2 regions of the Ruminococcus sp. MCC718 genome follow, and region 2 is predicted to be linked to the other one. Evidence: riboswitches for the same ligand, from Rfam matches in the RefSeq annotation. Region 2 holds a riboswitch; the other holds the start of a gene.

Evidence for each region. A riboswitch is a leader RNA that binds a small molecule or an ion and turns the genes downstream of it on or off. The one in region 2 is predicted to bind FMN.
Region 1: another riboswitch for FMN. It lies ahead of GPK60_RS07935 (ECF transporter S component); the one in region 2 lies ahead of ribD (bifunctional diaminohydroxyphosphoribosylaminopyrimidine deaminase/5-amino-6-(5-phosphoribosylamino)uracil reductase RibD).

The regions. Positions count from the first base shown of each region.
Region 1 is NZ_WQNP01000074.1:17,215-25,451, forward strand. It holds gene GPK60_RS07920 (DUF975 family protein) at 1-154, opposite strand, end outside; gene GPK60_RS07925 (DUF2752 domain-containing protein) at 227-655, shown strand; gene GPK60_RS07930 (Tex family protein) at 1,124-3,274, shown strand; FMN riboswitch at 3,330-3,448, shown strand; gene GPK60_RS07935 (ECF transporter S component) at 3,570-4,205, shown strand; gene GPK60_RS07940 (NUDIX hydrolase) at 4,405-5,013, shown strand; gene GPK60_RS07945 (YcxB family protein) at 5,159-5,653, shown strand; gene tsaE (tRNA (adenosine(37)-N6)-threonylcarbamoyltransferase complex ATPase subunit type 1 TsaE) at 5,650-6,096, shown strand; gene tsaB (tRNA (adenosine(37)-N6)-threonylcarbamoyltransferase complex dimerization subunit type 1 TsaB) at 6,106-6,819, shown strand; gene rimI (ribosomal protein S18-alanine N-acetyltransferase) at 6,812-7,255, shown strand; gene GPK60_RS07965 (hypothetical protein) at 7,365-7,589, shown strand; gene GPK60_RS07970 (ribonuclease Z) at 7,645-8,237, shown strand, end outside.
Region 2 is NZ_WQNP01000021.1:45,535-53,771, forward strand. It holds gene GPK60_RS02670 (response regulator) at 1-2,007, shown strand, start outside; FMN riboswitch at 2,072-2,186, shown strand; gene ribD (bifunctional diaminohydroxyphosphoribosylaminopyrimidine deaminase/5-amino-6-(5-phosphoribosylamino)uracil reductase RibD) at 2,612-3,739, shown strand; gene ribE (riboflavin synthase) at 3,721-4,374, shown strand; gene GPK60_RS02685 (bifunctional 3,4-dihydroxy-2-butanone-4-phosphate synthase/GTP cyclohydrolase II) at 4,391-5,608, shown strand; gene ribE (6,7-dimethyl-8-ribityllumazine synthase) at 5,897-6,370, shown strand; gene GPK60_RS02695 (HAD family hydrolase) at 6,388-7,041, shown strand; gene GPK60_RS02700 (transporter substrate-binding domain-containing protein) at 7,274-8,143, shown strand; gene GPK60_RS02705 (response regulator) at 8,133-8,237, shown strand, end outside.

The sequences.
Region 1 (8,237 bases), on a different contig from region 2:
TACTGTTGCCTGTGTCCGGGAAAAGAGCAGCCGGGAGCATATTGACCAGCATGATAATTCCAAAAGTAATGACACAGGCCATAACCGGGAGGCTGAAGCGATGTGCCAGAGATTCCCTTGCCAGTTGTTTTAACTGCGAAGAAGTTCGTTTCATAAGATTCACTCCATTCTGTAAAAGGTAAGCCGATTAGGATTCGGCTGAAATAAATGATGAAAGAGGTACTGTATGGAAAAACAAGAAAAAAACTGCAGGCCGGACAACCTTTATTACTGCGGTATAGTCCTGCCGCTTGCAGGAATATTGTTTCTTGCATTGCTGAGGTTACTGAAAATTCCGTTAAATCATATTTTGCTGCCGTGCATTTTCCATAAGCTGACCGGACTTTACTGTCCCGGATGCGGCGGTACACGGGCAGTATACTGGCTGCTGAAAGGAAATGTGGCATACAGTTTACATTACCACAGCATTGTACTTTACGGAGCAGTACTTTATGTATGGTATATGCTATCCAATACCGTGCAGTATGTAAGCCGCGGCAGAATCACGATCGGCATGAAATACCGTCCGGTGTATGGCAAAATTGCAGTGGTTCTGCTGGTGGTAAACACCATATGGAAAAACGGAAACCTGCTGCTGTTTCATAAAGGGCTATGAAAATGGCTCCTTTCTCATGTTTTGCGGTCCCCAAGTCGCCCAGGTTCTATGATGCTACGAATTGCTCCGCATTGCTCCGCATTCTATGCTCTCGCAATTCTAAAACATTCGAAATCCGCCCTGTCGGGCTACTTCCTCATGTCTTACGGTCCCCAAGTCGCCCAGGTTCTATGATGCTACGAATTGCTCCGCATTCTATGCTTCCGCAATTCTAATCCATTCGGAATCCGCCCTGTCGGGCTACTTCCTCATGTCTTACGAGTGCCAAGTTCAAACGCCTTATCTTGCAAGCAAGAATGGCGTTTTGACCTTTTCACTCTAGCATCATCATAATATCATAGACAAATTGGAAACTCAAGTGTATCATAAGGGGGCGGCTGTTACAGTCGGCACAAAGATGTTTGAAAATTGCCTGACGCAGGGCAAGGAGTAGAAACGTTGGAAAAATTGTATGTAATGGAGGCTTATATGAACATAAATCAACGTCTTGCAGAGGAATTAAAGATTGAATTATGGCAGGTGGAGGCTGCAGTCAAACTGATCGATGAGGGGAATACGATTCCGTTTATTTCACGTTATCGTAAGGAGGTCACAGGATCGCTGAATGACGAAGTTCTGCGAAAACTTTCGGAACGTCTGACTTATCTGCGTAATCTGGAAGATAAAAAGAAGCAGGTGCTGGCATCAATCGAGGAGCAGGGCAAACTGACGGATGAGCTGCGGGAAAAAATCCAGGCAGCGGAAACTCTGGTAGTTGTGGAAGATCTGTATCGCCCGTATCGTCCAAAGAGAAGAACGAGAGCGACAATCGCAAAAGAAAAAGGACTGGAACCACTGGCAAACACGATTCTGTTGCAGATGACAAAGAAAACGCTGGAAGAGGAAGCAAGTGCGTATATTGACCCGGAAAAAGAAGTGAATACCTGGCAGGAAGCACTGCAGGGAGCAGGTGATATTCTGGCTGAGACGATTTCAGATGATGCAAATTACCGTATCCGCATCCGTAGCCTGACACAGAAAGAGGGTAAAATCGTGACAGAAGCAAAAGATGAGAAAGCAGCTTCTGTTTACGAGATGTACTATCAGTATGAAGAGCCAGTTGCAAAAATGGCAGGTTACCGTGTGCTGGCGATCAACCGCGGCGAAAAGGAAAAATTCTTGACCGTAAAACTGGAAGCTCCGGAAGATCGGATTCTTGGTTATTTAAGAAAACAGATCATGGTGCGTGAAAATCCGCAGACTTCCGAATTCCTGGAAAAAGTGATCGAGGACAGTTACCGCAGACTGATCGCCCCGGCAGTAGAGCGTGAGATCCGCAATGCACTGACCGAGCAGGCAGAAGATGGTGCGATCCAGGTGTTTGGCAAGAATCTGGAACAGCTTCTGATGCAGCCTCCGATCGCCGGACAGGTTGTGCTTGGCTGGGACCCGGCGTTCCGTACCGGATGTAAGCTGGCGGTTGTCGATGCGACCGGAAAAGTGCTGGATACGACCGTCATTTACCCGACAGCACCGACTAATGAAAAAAAGATCCAGGCGGCAAAAGAAAAATTAAAAGAATGGATCCGCAAGTACCACATCACGCTCTTTTCCGTTGGAAATGGAACGGCATCCAGAGAATCTGAGCAGGTGATCGTAGAGCTTTTCCATGAGATTCCGGAAAAAGTGCAGTATGTGATCGTAAACGAAGCCGGTGCATCTGTTTATTCTGCGAGTAAACTGGCAACAGAAGAATTTCCGAATTTTGATGTAGGACAGAGAAGTGCTGCATCTATCGCCAGAAGAATCCAGGACCCGCTGGCAGAATTGGTGAAAATTGAGCCAAAATCCATCGGAGTCGGACAGTATCAGCATGATATGAACCAGAAAAAACTGGGCGAAGCACTGGGCGGAGTCGTGGAAGACTGTGTAAACCGTGTCGGTGTGGATTTAAATACCGCATCCGCATCCCTGCTTTCCTATGTTTCCGGTATTTCCAAAGTGATCGCGAAAAATATCGTTGCATACCGCGAAGAAAACGGAAGCTTCCAGAACAGAAAAGAACTTCTGAAAGTTGCAAAATTAGGACCAAAAGCATTTGAGCAGTGTGCCGGATTCCTCAGGATACGCAGCGGAGAAAATCCACTGGACTGCACAGGAGTCCATCCGGAGAGCTATGCGGCAGCAGGCAAACTTCTGGAGTGTCTCGGCTATACAAAAGAAGACATCACAGCTGGAAATTTAAACGGAATTTCCGGAAAGATCAGAGATTACAAAAAAATGGCAGAAGAGCTGGAAATCGGCGAGCCGACACTGCGTGACATCACGGCAGAACTGGAAAAACCTGGCCGAGATCCACGAGATGAAATGCCAAAACCAATCCTCAGAAGCGATGTTCTTGCGATGGAAGACTTAAAAGAAGGAATGGTACTAAAAGGAACCGTTCGAAACGTCATTGATTTCGGAGCATTCGTGGATATCGGTGTACATCAGGACGGCCTGGTGCATGTCTCTGAGATGAGCAGTAAAAAGTTCGTAAAACATCCGCTGGATGTCGTAAAAGTAGGCGATATCATCGATGTGAAAGTGATCGGCATCGACCTAAAGAAAAAAAGAATTTCTCTGTCCATGAAATTGTAAAAGTTTTCCGAAAATGCTTGACAAAAGAAAAAATTATCTTATAATTGCAGATAGCAGAAATCTTCGGGGCGGGGCGTAATTCCCCACCGGCGGTATAGTCCGCGACCCGCGTAAGCGGCTGACATGGTGAAATTCCATGACCGACAGTCAAAGTCTGGATGAGAGAAGAACATACGATGGTATATCAAAGCCCTGAATCTGTAGAACAGATTCAGGGCTTTTTATTTCAAAATGATGGCATCGTATCAGACGAAGATCTTCCTGTGAATTAAATTCAAAAAGGAGAGATGGACGTATGAACAGTTCAGGTACAAATGCAGTGAAAACAACTGCAGAAAGAAGTAACTTAAGAAATCTGGTGCAGATTGGTATGTTGGGGGCGGTTTCCGTTGTGTTGATGATGTTTGAAATACCGCTTTTCTTTGCACCGTCTTTCTATAAGATTGACTTGAGTGAAATTCCGGTTCTGATCGGTACCTTTGCGATGGGACCGGTCGCAGGCATGTTTATCGAACTGATCAAAGTCGTACTGCACATGCTTTTTAAAGGATCATCGACCGCAGGTGTCGGAGATTTCGCCAATTTCCTGATTGGCTGTGCCATGATCGTACCGGCAGGTCTGATCTACCAGAAAAAGAAAAGCAAAAAAAGTGCAGTGATCGGAATGATCGCAGGTACGCTGTTTATGGCATTTATCGGATGCTTCTTAAATGCTTTTGTGCTGCTCCCGGCATATGGAAAGGCATTCGGTATGCCGGTCGATGCACTGGTTGCCATGGGAACGGCAGTGAATCCGGCAATCAACAGCCTGCTCACTTTTGTTGTTCTGGCAGTTGCACCATTTAACATTTTAAAAGGACTGATCGTTGGTGCGATCACCTTCCTGCTTTATAAGCACGTAAGCCCGATTCTTCACGGAACACAGTTCTAATACAGAAAAGTGAATATCACATAACTCGAAACGAATACCATGTAACCGGAGGAAAGCTTGTGCTTTTTAAAGTTACGTGGTATTCTTTTTTTTCGTGAGCAGGGAAACAAATAAACACGAAACAGATGCTGTATCAGATATGGATTTTAACCCAGGCATCTTGAAAGTGCGGGTATTATCAAGAGAAAGGCGGCAGAAAATGTCAAAAATACAGAAGATCAATAAACAGACAGAAAACAGATTTCTGAATCTGTATGATCTGGAAGCAAAAGACCGGATGGGCGGCGATATCCATTATTATGTTTCATCCAGAGCGAAAACACCGAATGATCTGAAAATAAATACAAGAAATGAAAAGCCGGACGGTGTGATCATTTACAGTCTTTATGGGGAGAAAAAAGACAGGGTTGTGCTGGTACGCCAGTACCGTTATCCGCTGGATGATTATATTTATGAACTGCCATCCGGGCTGGTAGACCAGGGAGAAGATTACAGGCAGGCGGGCATCCGCGAAATGAAAGAAGAGACCGGACTTGATTTCTCACCGCTGACACCGGATCCGCTCTATGAAAGACCATTTTTTACAAGCGTCGGCATGACAGATGAATGTTGTGCCACGGTTTATGGTTATGCGAGCGGTCAGATTAGCCGGGAAGGCCTGGAAGATACCGAAGATCTGGAAGTCGTGCTGGCAGACAGAGAAGAGGTACGCCGCATCCTGAAAGAAGAGCGTGTGGCGATCATGTGTGCATATATGCTGATGCATTTTCTGAAAGAAGAAGAACCTTTCGGCTTTTTGCAGTTGTAAGCAAAAAACTGGTATGCTATAATCAAATGCTAAGGTCAGATAGATTCTGTCAGGTAAATATCAGCAGAGCTGACCAGAATTGCGTGCCAAGTTTCGCGTGCGTTCGACTTGAAACAGAAAATTTCAAACACAACAGGAGGAAAAGGTGGAAGCAAAAGTTGAAGTAAAAATGACACCGAAGATCATGTATGATTTCATGATGTACCATACTTACCGCAGTTTCAGCGGCATTTTTGGTATCATCCTCGGAATTGCGGCATTTGTGATGTTTGGCACGACGCTGGGCAAAACAGATCTGTCTTACAGCATCGTATACTGTCTGTTCGGTGTGTGGTTTATCGTTTATCTTCCGGTCAGCCTTTATACAAAATCAAAAAGGCAGGTAGAAAAAAGCGAAGTATTTAAAAATCCGGTCACTTACATTTTGAATGACGAAGGGATCGAGATCGTACAGGGAGAAGAAAAGGCACAGTGCGGCTGGAAGAATATACTGAAAGTATGCAGCAGCAAAAAAAATGTGCTGATCTACTCAGGAAAAAGAAATGCATTTGTTCTCCCAAAAGAAGCCATCGGAGAACAATACGATACGCTTGTAACTTTAGTGCAAAAAAATATGCCAAAAAAGAAAGTGAAATTATGATTATAGAGACAAACAGCGAAAAAGAAACATTTGAACTCGGAAAAAAAATCGGTGAAAATGCAAAGGCAGGTCAGATCTATACACTGACCGGAGATCTTGGCGTAGGCAAAACCGTTTTTACACAGGGGCTTGCAGCAGGGCTTGGCATCACAGAGCCGGTAAACAGCCCGACCTTTACGATTGTGCAGATGTACGAAGACGGTCGTCTGCCGTTTTATCATTTTGATGTGTATCGCATCGGTGATATCGAAGAGATGGAAGAGATCGGCTACGAGGACTGTTTTTACGGTGAAGGTGTATGCTTGATCGAGTGGGCAGATCTGATCCAGGAGATTCTGCCGCCGGATGTGATCGCTATTGAAATCGAGAAAAATCTGGAAAAAGGATTTGATTACCGCAAGATCACGATTTCAGATCCGGAGGAAAAGAAAGCACAGCTTTAGGAGGAAAACATGAAAGTTTTGGGAATAGACAGCTCAGGGCTGGTGGCATCGGTTGCTGTTGTAGAAGATGATATTTTACTTGCAGAATACACGGTAAATTATAAAAAAACACACTCTCAGACCTTGCTTCCGATGCTGAAAGAAATCGGAGATATGATAAATCTGGACTTAAACAGCCTGGATGCGATCGCAATCGCTGCCGGGCCGGGATCCTTTACCGGTCTGCGTATTGGTTCTGCCACGGCAAAAGGTCTGGGGCTGGCACTTGACAAACCGATCATACCGGTTCCGACGGTAGACGGACTGGCCTATGATTTATGGGGAACAGATAAAATCGTCTGCCCGATCATGGATGCAAGAAGAAACCAGGTCTATACCGGCATTTACGAATTCTGCGATGGAAAACTCCAGATACTGGAAAATCAGATGGCGGTTTCTGTCACAGAGATTGCAGAAAAACTTAATGCACTTGGAAGAGAAGTTATTTTTCTTGGCGACGGCGTTCCGGTTTACCGCAAAACGCTGGCGGAAGTGATGAAAATTCCGTATTCGTTTGCTCCGGCACATATGAACAGACAGCGTGCATCTGCGGTTGCAGTTCTTGGAGCACAGTACTATGTACAGGGACGAGCAGAAAGTGCAATGGAACATAAACCGGATTATCTGCGTCTTTCTCAGGCAGAGAGAGAGCGAAAAGAAAGGGAAGAACAGAATCGTGCTTGAAATACGTGCAATGCAGGCAGAAGATCTGGAGGCAGTTGTAAGAACAGAAAGTCAGATTTTTTCCCGGCCATGGAGCAGAAAAGGATTTGAAGATGCACTGCGTCAGAAAGAGACGATCTATCTGGTTGCATATGAAAAGGAAATACTGGCAGGATATTGCGGACTGTTGCAGTCTTTTGATGAGGCTGATATCACAAACGTAGCAGTTGTGGAGAAGTTTCGCGGAAAAGGGGTTGCCACCGAACTTCTGGAGCAATTGTTTTTGCGTGGATATGAACGCGGAATCGAAAATTTCACACTGGAAGTGCGGGTTGGCAATGCACCTGCTATCCATTTATATGAAAAACTTGGGTTTGAGCGTTCCGGTATCCGACCGAATTTTTACGAGAAACCAAAAGAAGATGCACTGATCATGTGGAAATACGGCAACCACTAGGATTCCTCTAATTCCCACTGTACGAAAGGAATACTTTTCGTTATACTGTTGCTGTCGCAAAGGAAATCAGAAAAAGCATACAAAAGGGGTATCACCTGGGGAGGATACGATGAGAAAAGAGAATAAGATTTACTGCAACAGCTGCGGGAAAAGAATTGTGGATACGATTGGAAGAGACATGGAAGAATATATTCATATTGAAAAAATCTGGGGATATCCTTCGGAAAAAGACGGAGAATGCCACAGCTTCGATCTGTGTGAACCTTGTTACGATAAAATGACAGCAGAATTTGTATTAAAACCAGAAATAAAAGAAGAGACAGAGCTGCTGTAGAAAAGAAAGAAGAAACGAAAGAAAAAGAAACTGAAGAAAGAGTAAGGAAAAAAGAATGCTTGATGTTTGTTTGCTTGGATGCGGCGGTATGATGCCGCTTCCAAGACGTTGGCTGACAGCCTTGATGCTGCGATATAACGGAAGCAGTATTCTGATCGACTGTGGCGAAGGAACACAGATCGCGATCAAAGAAAAAGGGTGGAGTTTTAAACCAATCGATGTGATTTGTTTTACACACTATCACGGGGATCATATCAGCGGGCTTCCGGGTCTGCTTTTGTCGATGGGAAATGCAGAACGTCATGAACCGCTGACTTTGATCGGTCCAAAGGGGCTGGAACGTGTGGTGAATGCACTTCGGACAATTGCACCGGAGCTGCCTTTTGAAATATATTATAAAGAAATCCAGGGAACAGAAGAAACCTTTGAGATGAACGGTTATCGAATCCGTGCATTCCGTGTAAACCACAATGTGCTTTGTTACGGATATACTATGGAGATTGACCGTGCGGGGAAATTTGATGTAGAGCGGGCAAAAGCGGCAAATATTCCGCTGTGCTGCTGGAATCCGCTTCAGAAGGGGAATGTTGTCGAATTTGAGGGTGTGCACTATACACCGGATATGGTTCTTGGAGAAGCCAGAAAGGG
Region 2 (8,237 bases):
GCACGGCATCTGCAGATGGCAGCGGATAATGCTTCCATGGAGCAGCTGATTCAGAGCATTGTGCGTCTGGTTGACCGCTTTGTTGTCTGTGATCTGGAAAATGACAGATATGAATTCTACAATCTGAATGGACAGATGATATATAAACCTCTGGGATTTTATCATGATTTCCGGATGCAGGTTCTTGAAAAGTATAAGACACTGGAACCATTGGAACCTATGGATATCCTGACAGCACCGGAAAATATCCAGAAGAATCTGAAAAGTGAAAATGATATTTATAAGTTTGAGTATTGCAGCCTGGATGAAAAGACTTATAAAATTGCTTCTTATATTCCTCTGGAATGGAAGGATGGAAAACTGATAAAAGTATTGCTGGCATCCATGGACGTGACACAGGAGAAGAAAGCAGAGATTGAATCTCGTCAGGCACTGAAAGAGGCCTACCGATCCGCAGAAAATGCAAATCGTGCGAAAACAGAATTCCTTTCCAATATGTCCCATGATATCCGGACGCCGATGAATGCCATTGTGGGTCTGACGGCAATCGCAGGAGCAAATATTGAGAGTCAGGACAGAGTCATTGAGTGTCTCAGCAAAATTACAAAATCAAGCCGTCATCTGCTGGGGTTGATTAATGAAGTGCTGGATATGGCACGTATTGAAAGCGGAAAAATGACGCTGGCACAGGAGGATTTCAATCTGCCAGATCTGGTGGATAATCTTATAACACTCATAAAACCGGTGATTGATGAACATAAACACAATTTAGATATACACATTAATCACATTGAACATGAAAGTGTCTGTGGTGACAGCCTGAGAATCCAGCAGGTATTTGTGAATCTGATGAGTAATGCGATCAAGTATACACCGAATGGTGGGAATATTATTTTTTCCATAGAGGAAAAGCCAAATGGATTTTCAGAACTTGGATGCTATGAATTTACGATTGAGGATAATGGGATCGGCATGTCACCGGAATTCCAGAAAATCATGTTTGATCCTTTCAGTCGTGCGGATGACCACCGGACAACCAGAGTTCAGGGAACTGGTCTGGGAATGGCGATCAGCAGAAATATTGTGAACCTGATGAATGGTAATATTAAAGTAGACAGCACCTTACACAAGGGAACCAGAATTACGGTTACGATTTATCTGGAGCTTCAGGAAAAAGAAAAAGAACAGGACATAAATCTGATGAATCTGCCTGTTCTGGTTGTGGATGATGATAGAACCTGCTGTGAAAGTACAGTTGCCACACTGAAAGAAATCGGTATTACAGGCGAATGGGTTCTCTCCGGCAGGGAAGCCGTTGAGTGCTGTTATGCACGTCATGAGCTAAAAAATGATTATTTTGCTGTTATTTTAGACTGGAAGATGCCGGATATGGATGGCATAGAAACAGCCAGACAGATCCGGAAGCGGATAGGTAAAGAAATTACCATCATTGTACTGACATCTTATGAATTTAGCGAGATGGAAGAAGAAGCAAAGGCGGCGGGCATAGATGCTTTTATTGCAAAACCGCTGTTCCGTTCCCGGCTGACGGCTACACTGCGGCAGTTTACTTCAGGCAGAAAAGAAAATACAGCGAGAAATTATCTGGAGAAACTGTCAGAAGCAGATTATACAGGAAAAAGGATTCTGCTGGTTGAGGATAATGAGTTGAACAGAGAAATTGGTGTTGAAATTTTGCAGATGACAGGAGCAGAAGTGGAAACAGCAGAAAATGGAAAAATCGCAGTTGAAAAAGTGGAAGCTTCTCCGGAAGGATTGTATGATCTTGTTTTTATGGATATCCAAATGCCTGTCATGAATGGTTATGAGGCAACTGCAGCAATCAGGAGCCTTAAGGGCAAACAGGGAAAACTGCCGATTGTTGCTATGACTGCCAATGCTTTTGCAGAAGACGTACAGCTTGCAAAAAATACAGGCATGAATGGACATATCGCAAAACCGCTGGATATGAATAAGCTGAATGATGTTCTGGAAAGCTGGCTGTAACAGGATAATCGGAGCATTAAAATTTCCCCTTTACAAATCGTGAATAAAGTACTATGATAGAAAAAAATATCTTCAGGGCAGGGTGCAATTCCCTACCGGCGGTAAAGCCCGCGAGCCGAGAGGCATGATCCGGTGAGATTCCGGAGCCGACAGTACAGTCTGGATGGAAGAAGATGATAGTACAGTTGATTTTCAGATAAATGAATGTAGTATCGATGCTCTGAGATGGTAATCCATTTCAGAGCTTTTTTAATCTTAGTCGGAGTTCCATTTATCAATCACGGTAACCAATCCCCCCCTGTAGATATTCTGCAGGGGATTTTTTATCTTAGTCGGAGAAGACTCCCACTTCTATAAATGGCGAGCAACAAATTTGTTTCAGTGGGAGTACAATCTCCGACTGAGATAAACGCTCCGCGAGGGCACACATTGTCCAGTGGACAATGGTTTTGTGCCGACCGGAACGAAGTGTAGAATGTGCAGTGATTCTGAGAAGAATATGTCAGCTTTCGCTGACCAGAATCACGCACCAAGTCTCACGTGCGTTCGACTTGAAATCTATCCTATCCCACAAAAGAAATAAATTTGGAAAGAAGGAACATAAATGACAGATCAGAATTATATGCTCCAGGCTATTCAACTGGCGAAACAAGGAGAGGGCTGGACAAATCCGAATCCGATGGTAGGGGCAGTGATCGTAAAAAACGGGCGGATTATCGGAAAAGGCTATCACAAAAAATGCGGAGAGCTTCATGCAGAACGTAATGCGATCGCTTCACTTACGGAATCTGCGGAAGGTGCGACCATTTATGTCACACTGGAACCTTGCTGTCATTATGGCAAAACTCCTCCATGTACAGAGGCGATCATTGAGCAGAAGATCAAGAGAGTGGTGATCGGTTCCAGAGATCCGAATCCGAAAGTGTCAGGAAAAGGTATAAAGATGCTGCGGGAAGCAGGTATTGAAGTCATTGAGGATTTTATGAGGGAAGAATGTGATCGGCTCAATCCAGTATTTTTTCATTATATTACAACGAAGACACCTTATGTGGTGATGAAATATGCCATGACACTGGATGGGAAAATTGCGACGAAAACAGGTGCATCGAAATGGATCACCGGAGAAGCAGCAAGAGCGGAAGTACAGCATATGCGTCATCGGTATATGGGGATCATGGCGGGCATCGGAACGGTGCTTGCGGACGATCCAATGTTAAATGTAAGGGTGGAAGGCTGGAAAAGTCCAATCAGGATCCTGTGTGACAGCGGGCTTCGGATTCCGCTGGATGGTCAGATCGTAAAAAGTGCAGGAAAGTACCGGACAATTGTGGCTTATGCAGATTCGGAAAATACAGAAGCGAAAAGAAAAAGATTACATGAAATGGGAGTTGAGACGATCTGCTGTCCGGATGAAAACAATCAGGTGGATCTTAAAAAACTGATGAAATATCTCGGGGAAGAAGGCATTGACAGTATTCTTCTGGAAGGCGGAGGCACCTTAAATGACAGTGCTCTGCGAGCTGGAATTGTGCAGGAAGTACAGGCTTTTATAGCACCGAAATTATTTGGCGGTATGAACAGCAAAACACCGGTGGAAGGCATCGGTGTCCGTTTCCCTTCAGAAGCAGTAAAGCTGAAATGTACCGATATCTGCCAGATCGGTGAGGATATCCGAATCACATGTCAGGTGTGTGGAAAAGAACAGGAGGAGTCATGTTTACAGGAATCGTAGAAGAGAAAGGAACAATCCGCTATATACAGCTGACAGGAGAATCCGGAGTTCTGGCAGTGAAAGCGAAAAAAGTACTGGAAGGCACAAAGATTGGTGACAGTATTGCCGTAAATGGCATATGCCTGACCGTTACATCGCTTCAGTCGGATGGATTTACCGCAGATGTAATGGCAGAGACAATCCGAAGGAGCAGTCTTGGAAGCAGCAGGGCCGGAAGCAAAGTAAATCTGGAGCGTGCGATAGCTGCCGATGGCAGATTCGGAGGACATATCGTAAGCGGCCATATTGACGGAACCGGTGTGATCCGTTCCATGATCCGGGAAGAAAATGCTATCTGGGTATCGATCGGAACATCACCGCAGATTTTGCATCTGATCGTAGAAAAAGGTTCCATTTGTATCGATGGGATCAGCCTGACGGTAGCGAAAGTAGATGAAACGGGTTTTCAGGTTTCGGTCATTCCGCATACGGGAGAAGAAACTGCACTCTTGGAAAAAGTGCCGGGTGATCCGGTTAATCTGGAAAATGATGTGATCGGAAAATATGTAGAAAGGCTGCTTGGCATTCAGAAAAACGAAGAAGAGAAAAAAGAATCCGGAATTACGATGGAATTTCTGGAGAAATTCGGATTTTAAGAGGAGGATATTTATTATGTCACAAAACAATCAGTACAATACCATTGAAGAAGCACTGAGAGATTTAAGGGAAGGAAAAGTCATTTTGGTTACCGATGATCCGGACAGAGAAAATGAAGGAGATTTGATCTGTGCGGCAGAATTTGCAACGCAGGAAAATATTAATTTTATGGCAACTTATGCGAAAGGACTGATTTGCACACCAATGAGTGCGGAAATTGCGGCAAAATTGAATTTTCCGCCGATGGTTGCTGAAAATACCGATAATCACGGAACTGCATTTACGGTGGCAGTGGATCATGCAGACACAACGACCGGTATCTCGGCAGCAGAGCGTTCTTATACGATCCGAAAATGTGTGGACGAGGAGGCAAAACCGGAAGATTTCAGAAGACCGGGACATGTATTTCCTCTTATTGCCAGAAAAGGCGGTGTTCTGGTAAGAAACGGTCACACAGAGGCAACGACGGATCTTATGAGAATGGCCGGACTGAAAGAATGCGGTGTGTGCTGTGAGATCATGAAAGAAGACGGTACCATGATGCGCACACCGCAGCTGTGGGAAATGGCAAAAGAACACAATCTGACCTTTATCACAATCCGTGATCTGCAGGATTATATGAGAGTACATGAAAAACACGTAAAAGAAGAGGCGGTTGCAGATCTCCCGACACAGTACGGTGATTTTAAAATTCATGGATATATCAATGATATTACAGGAGAACATCATCTTGCACTGGTAAAAGGTGAGATCGGAGATGGTGAAGATGTGCTCTGCCGTGTACATTCGGAGTGCCTGACCGGAGATGCATTTGGATCACTTCGATGTGACTGCGGTCTTCAGCTTCAGACTGCGATGCGTCAGGTAGAAGCAGAAGGCAGAGGAATCATTCTTTATATGCGGCAGGAAGGCAGAGGCATCGGTCTGATCAATAAGATAAAAGCATATGCACTTCAGCAGCAGGGATACGATACTGTGGAAGCAAATGTAAAATTAGGGTTTGCACCGGATCTTCGCGAGTATTGGATCGGGGCACAGATTTTATCAGACCTTGGTGTAAAATCTTTGAGATTACTGACGAACAATCCGGATAAGGTCTACGGACTTGGCGGGTTCGGACTGAAGATCAATGAAAGAGTACCGCTGGAGATTCCGCCGCAGAAATATGACCTGAAATATATGAGAACAAAACAGGAAAAGATGGGACATATTTTCAAAGCGATCAATTTATGATGCCAGGGTCAAAAGGTCTAAATCCACATGAGCTTGCTCATAGGTGGATGAAAGACCTTGGGACCCGCCCCGATATGGAGCAGAACATCCAGTGGATGTTCGTTTTGCTCCGACCGAAGCGGAGCGTAGACATAAAAGTGGGATGATAATCCCACGATATGCGAATACCGGAGAGGATTGTGGGAGTGCGATGCACGGAACAATCCGTAGGCATCATAGTTGGGGACTTTTGACACTCACATCAATTTATAAAAAAATATTAAGTTCACAATAACAGGAGGAAAAATCATGAGACAGATCAATTTGGTAGAAGGAAAAGTAGTAGCACCGCAGGGAATGAAAGTCGGTATCGTAGCGGCGAGATTTAATGAGATTATTGTCAATAAATTACTGGGAGGTGCAGTTGACGGACTGGTAAGACATGGAGTCGAAGAAGAGAATATTACTGCTGCATGGGTACCGGGAGCATTTGAAATTCCGCTGACTGCACAGAAGATGGCACAGTCCGGAAAGTATGATGCAGTGATCTGCGTGGGAGCAGTCATCCGCGGCGATACATCACACTATGATCTGGTGTGCAGCGAAGCTGCCAAAGGAATCGCACAGGTTGGACTTGCATCCGGAGTTCCGGTATTATTCGGAGTAATCACAACTGAGAATATTGAGCAGGCTATTGCACGTGCAGGAAGCAAGGCAGGAAATAAAGGATATGACTGTGCATTGTCTGCGATTGAGATGGTCAATCTGATGAAACAGCTTTAAGAATGAGGAAATAAAGGATGATAAAAACGATCATATTTGATTATGACGGGACGATTCACCAGACACTTGGAATTTATGAACCGGCATTTCGAGAAACTTATCAGTGGCTGACAGAACAGAAAGTCGCAGAAGAACAAAAGATAGCATCTTCAAAGATTGCCGGATGGCTTGGACTGAACAGCAAAGAAATGTGGGACACTTTTATGCCGGAACTGGATCAGAAATATAAAGATCAGGCAAGCAAAATGGTGGGCGAGCGGATGATCGAACAGGTCAGAAAACATAAGGCCGTGTGGTATCCGGGAGCAGAAAAGATGCTTACGACGCTGAAAAATCAGGGATATTATCTTCTAGTCCTGAGTAACTGTAAAACGGCATATCGAAAGGCACACTGGGAAGAATTTGGTATGAAACGATGGTTCGAGCGATTTTATGACTGCGAATCCTATGGATTTCATCCAAAAACGGAGATTGTGCAGGATATTATCCGGGAATATCCAGGCCCTTATCTGGTGATCGGAGACAGAAAACAGGATCTGGAGTGTGCCAGATCCTGTGGCAGTCTGTTTGCCGGATGTCTGTATGGATATGGTGATCAGGGAGAATTGGACGGAGCAGATTATTTTGCAGAGCATGTAGGGGATATACCAGAATTATGCCATTTGGTGTAAGTGTGATTGGGTAATGTCAGAAATATTTGTTGAAACCGTGTGATACGAATTTCGTTTTCATGCGGTTTTTTTCAAAAGGAAGTTAGATAAAACTAACAAAAGTATTCCTTTTCCTTTTATCAGAAAAACAGAGGATTTTAAATTGACCGTATCAAGGAGATATTATATAATAGGAATATTACAGTTTTACAGGAAAAATCATATAACCGTGCAGATAAAAGGGAGTAACTACATGAATTTTGAAAAAAGAACAGCCAGAAATCGAAAATATCGGAAATTTTTGCACAGCCGTCAGCAAAATCTGATGTTACTTGGAGTTTTCGTCTTTGTGATAAGCATCGTATGTGGCTGCAGTAACCAGAAGGAGCAGGAGTCGGATGGCAGTCTGCAGAAGATAACAGTGGGCATTGATAAATTTGAGCCGTATTCTTATCTTGACATGGACGGAAATTATACCGGCGTTGACATTGAGATCGCATCGAAAGTATTTCATGAACTTGGGTATGAACCAGATTTTAAGTTTATTACGTGGAGTGAAAAACACACCTGCCTTGCGGACGGTACGATAGACTGTATCTGGAGCTGCTATTCTATGAATGACCGGGAAAACGATTATCAGTGGGCGGGACCTTATCTGTACAGCCGTCAGGTGATCGCAGTTGCTTCTGACAGTGATATTCAGACATTCGATGATCTTCTCGGGAAGAATGTTGGAGTACAGGATACGACAAGAGCAGCTGAACTCTTTTTTCATACGATCGACTCTGCATTGCCGGAAGTAAAGCAGGTGAACTGCTTTGCGACAACGGAAGATATGTTTGCAGCACTTCGCAAAGGATATGTCGATGCGATTGCAGGACATGAAGCTTTGCTGAATGAACTTATTATAAATGGAAAGGGCAAATATCGATTATTGGATGAAAGTCCTTATATTTCAAAAATAGGCATTGCATTTCAAAAGGGGACGCATGAGGAGCTTACCCAGAAGATAAACGGGCTGATAAAAGAAATGAGTGAAGATGGTACGATTGGCAGTATTGCAGAAAAATATGGACTTGATGCGGAGAAAGTTGTGATAAGAGGAGGTTCCGATGAAAAGTAAAAAACGCCCGGGAATATCCGGAATCCTTTTGATCGTGTTGATTCTGGTCGGGATGATCGTATGGGGAATCTTTACGGGATTAGACCGAAGAGAG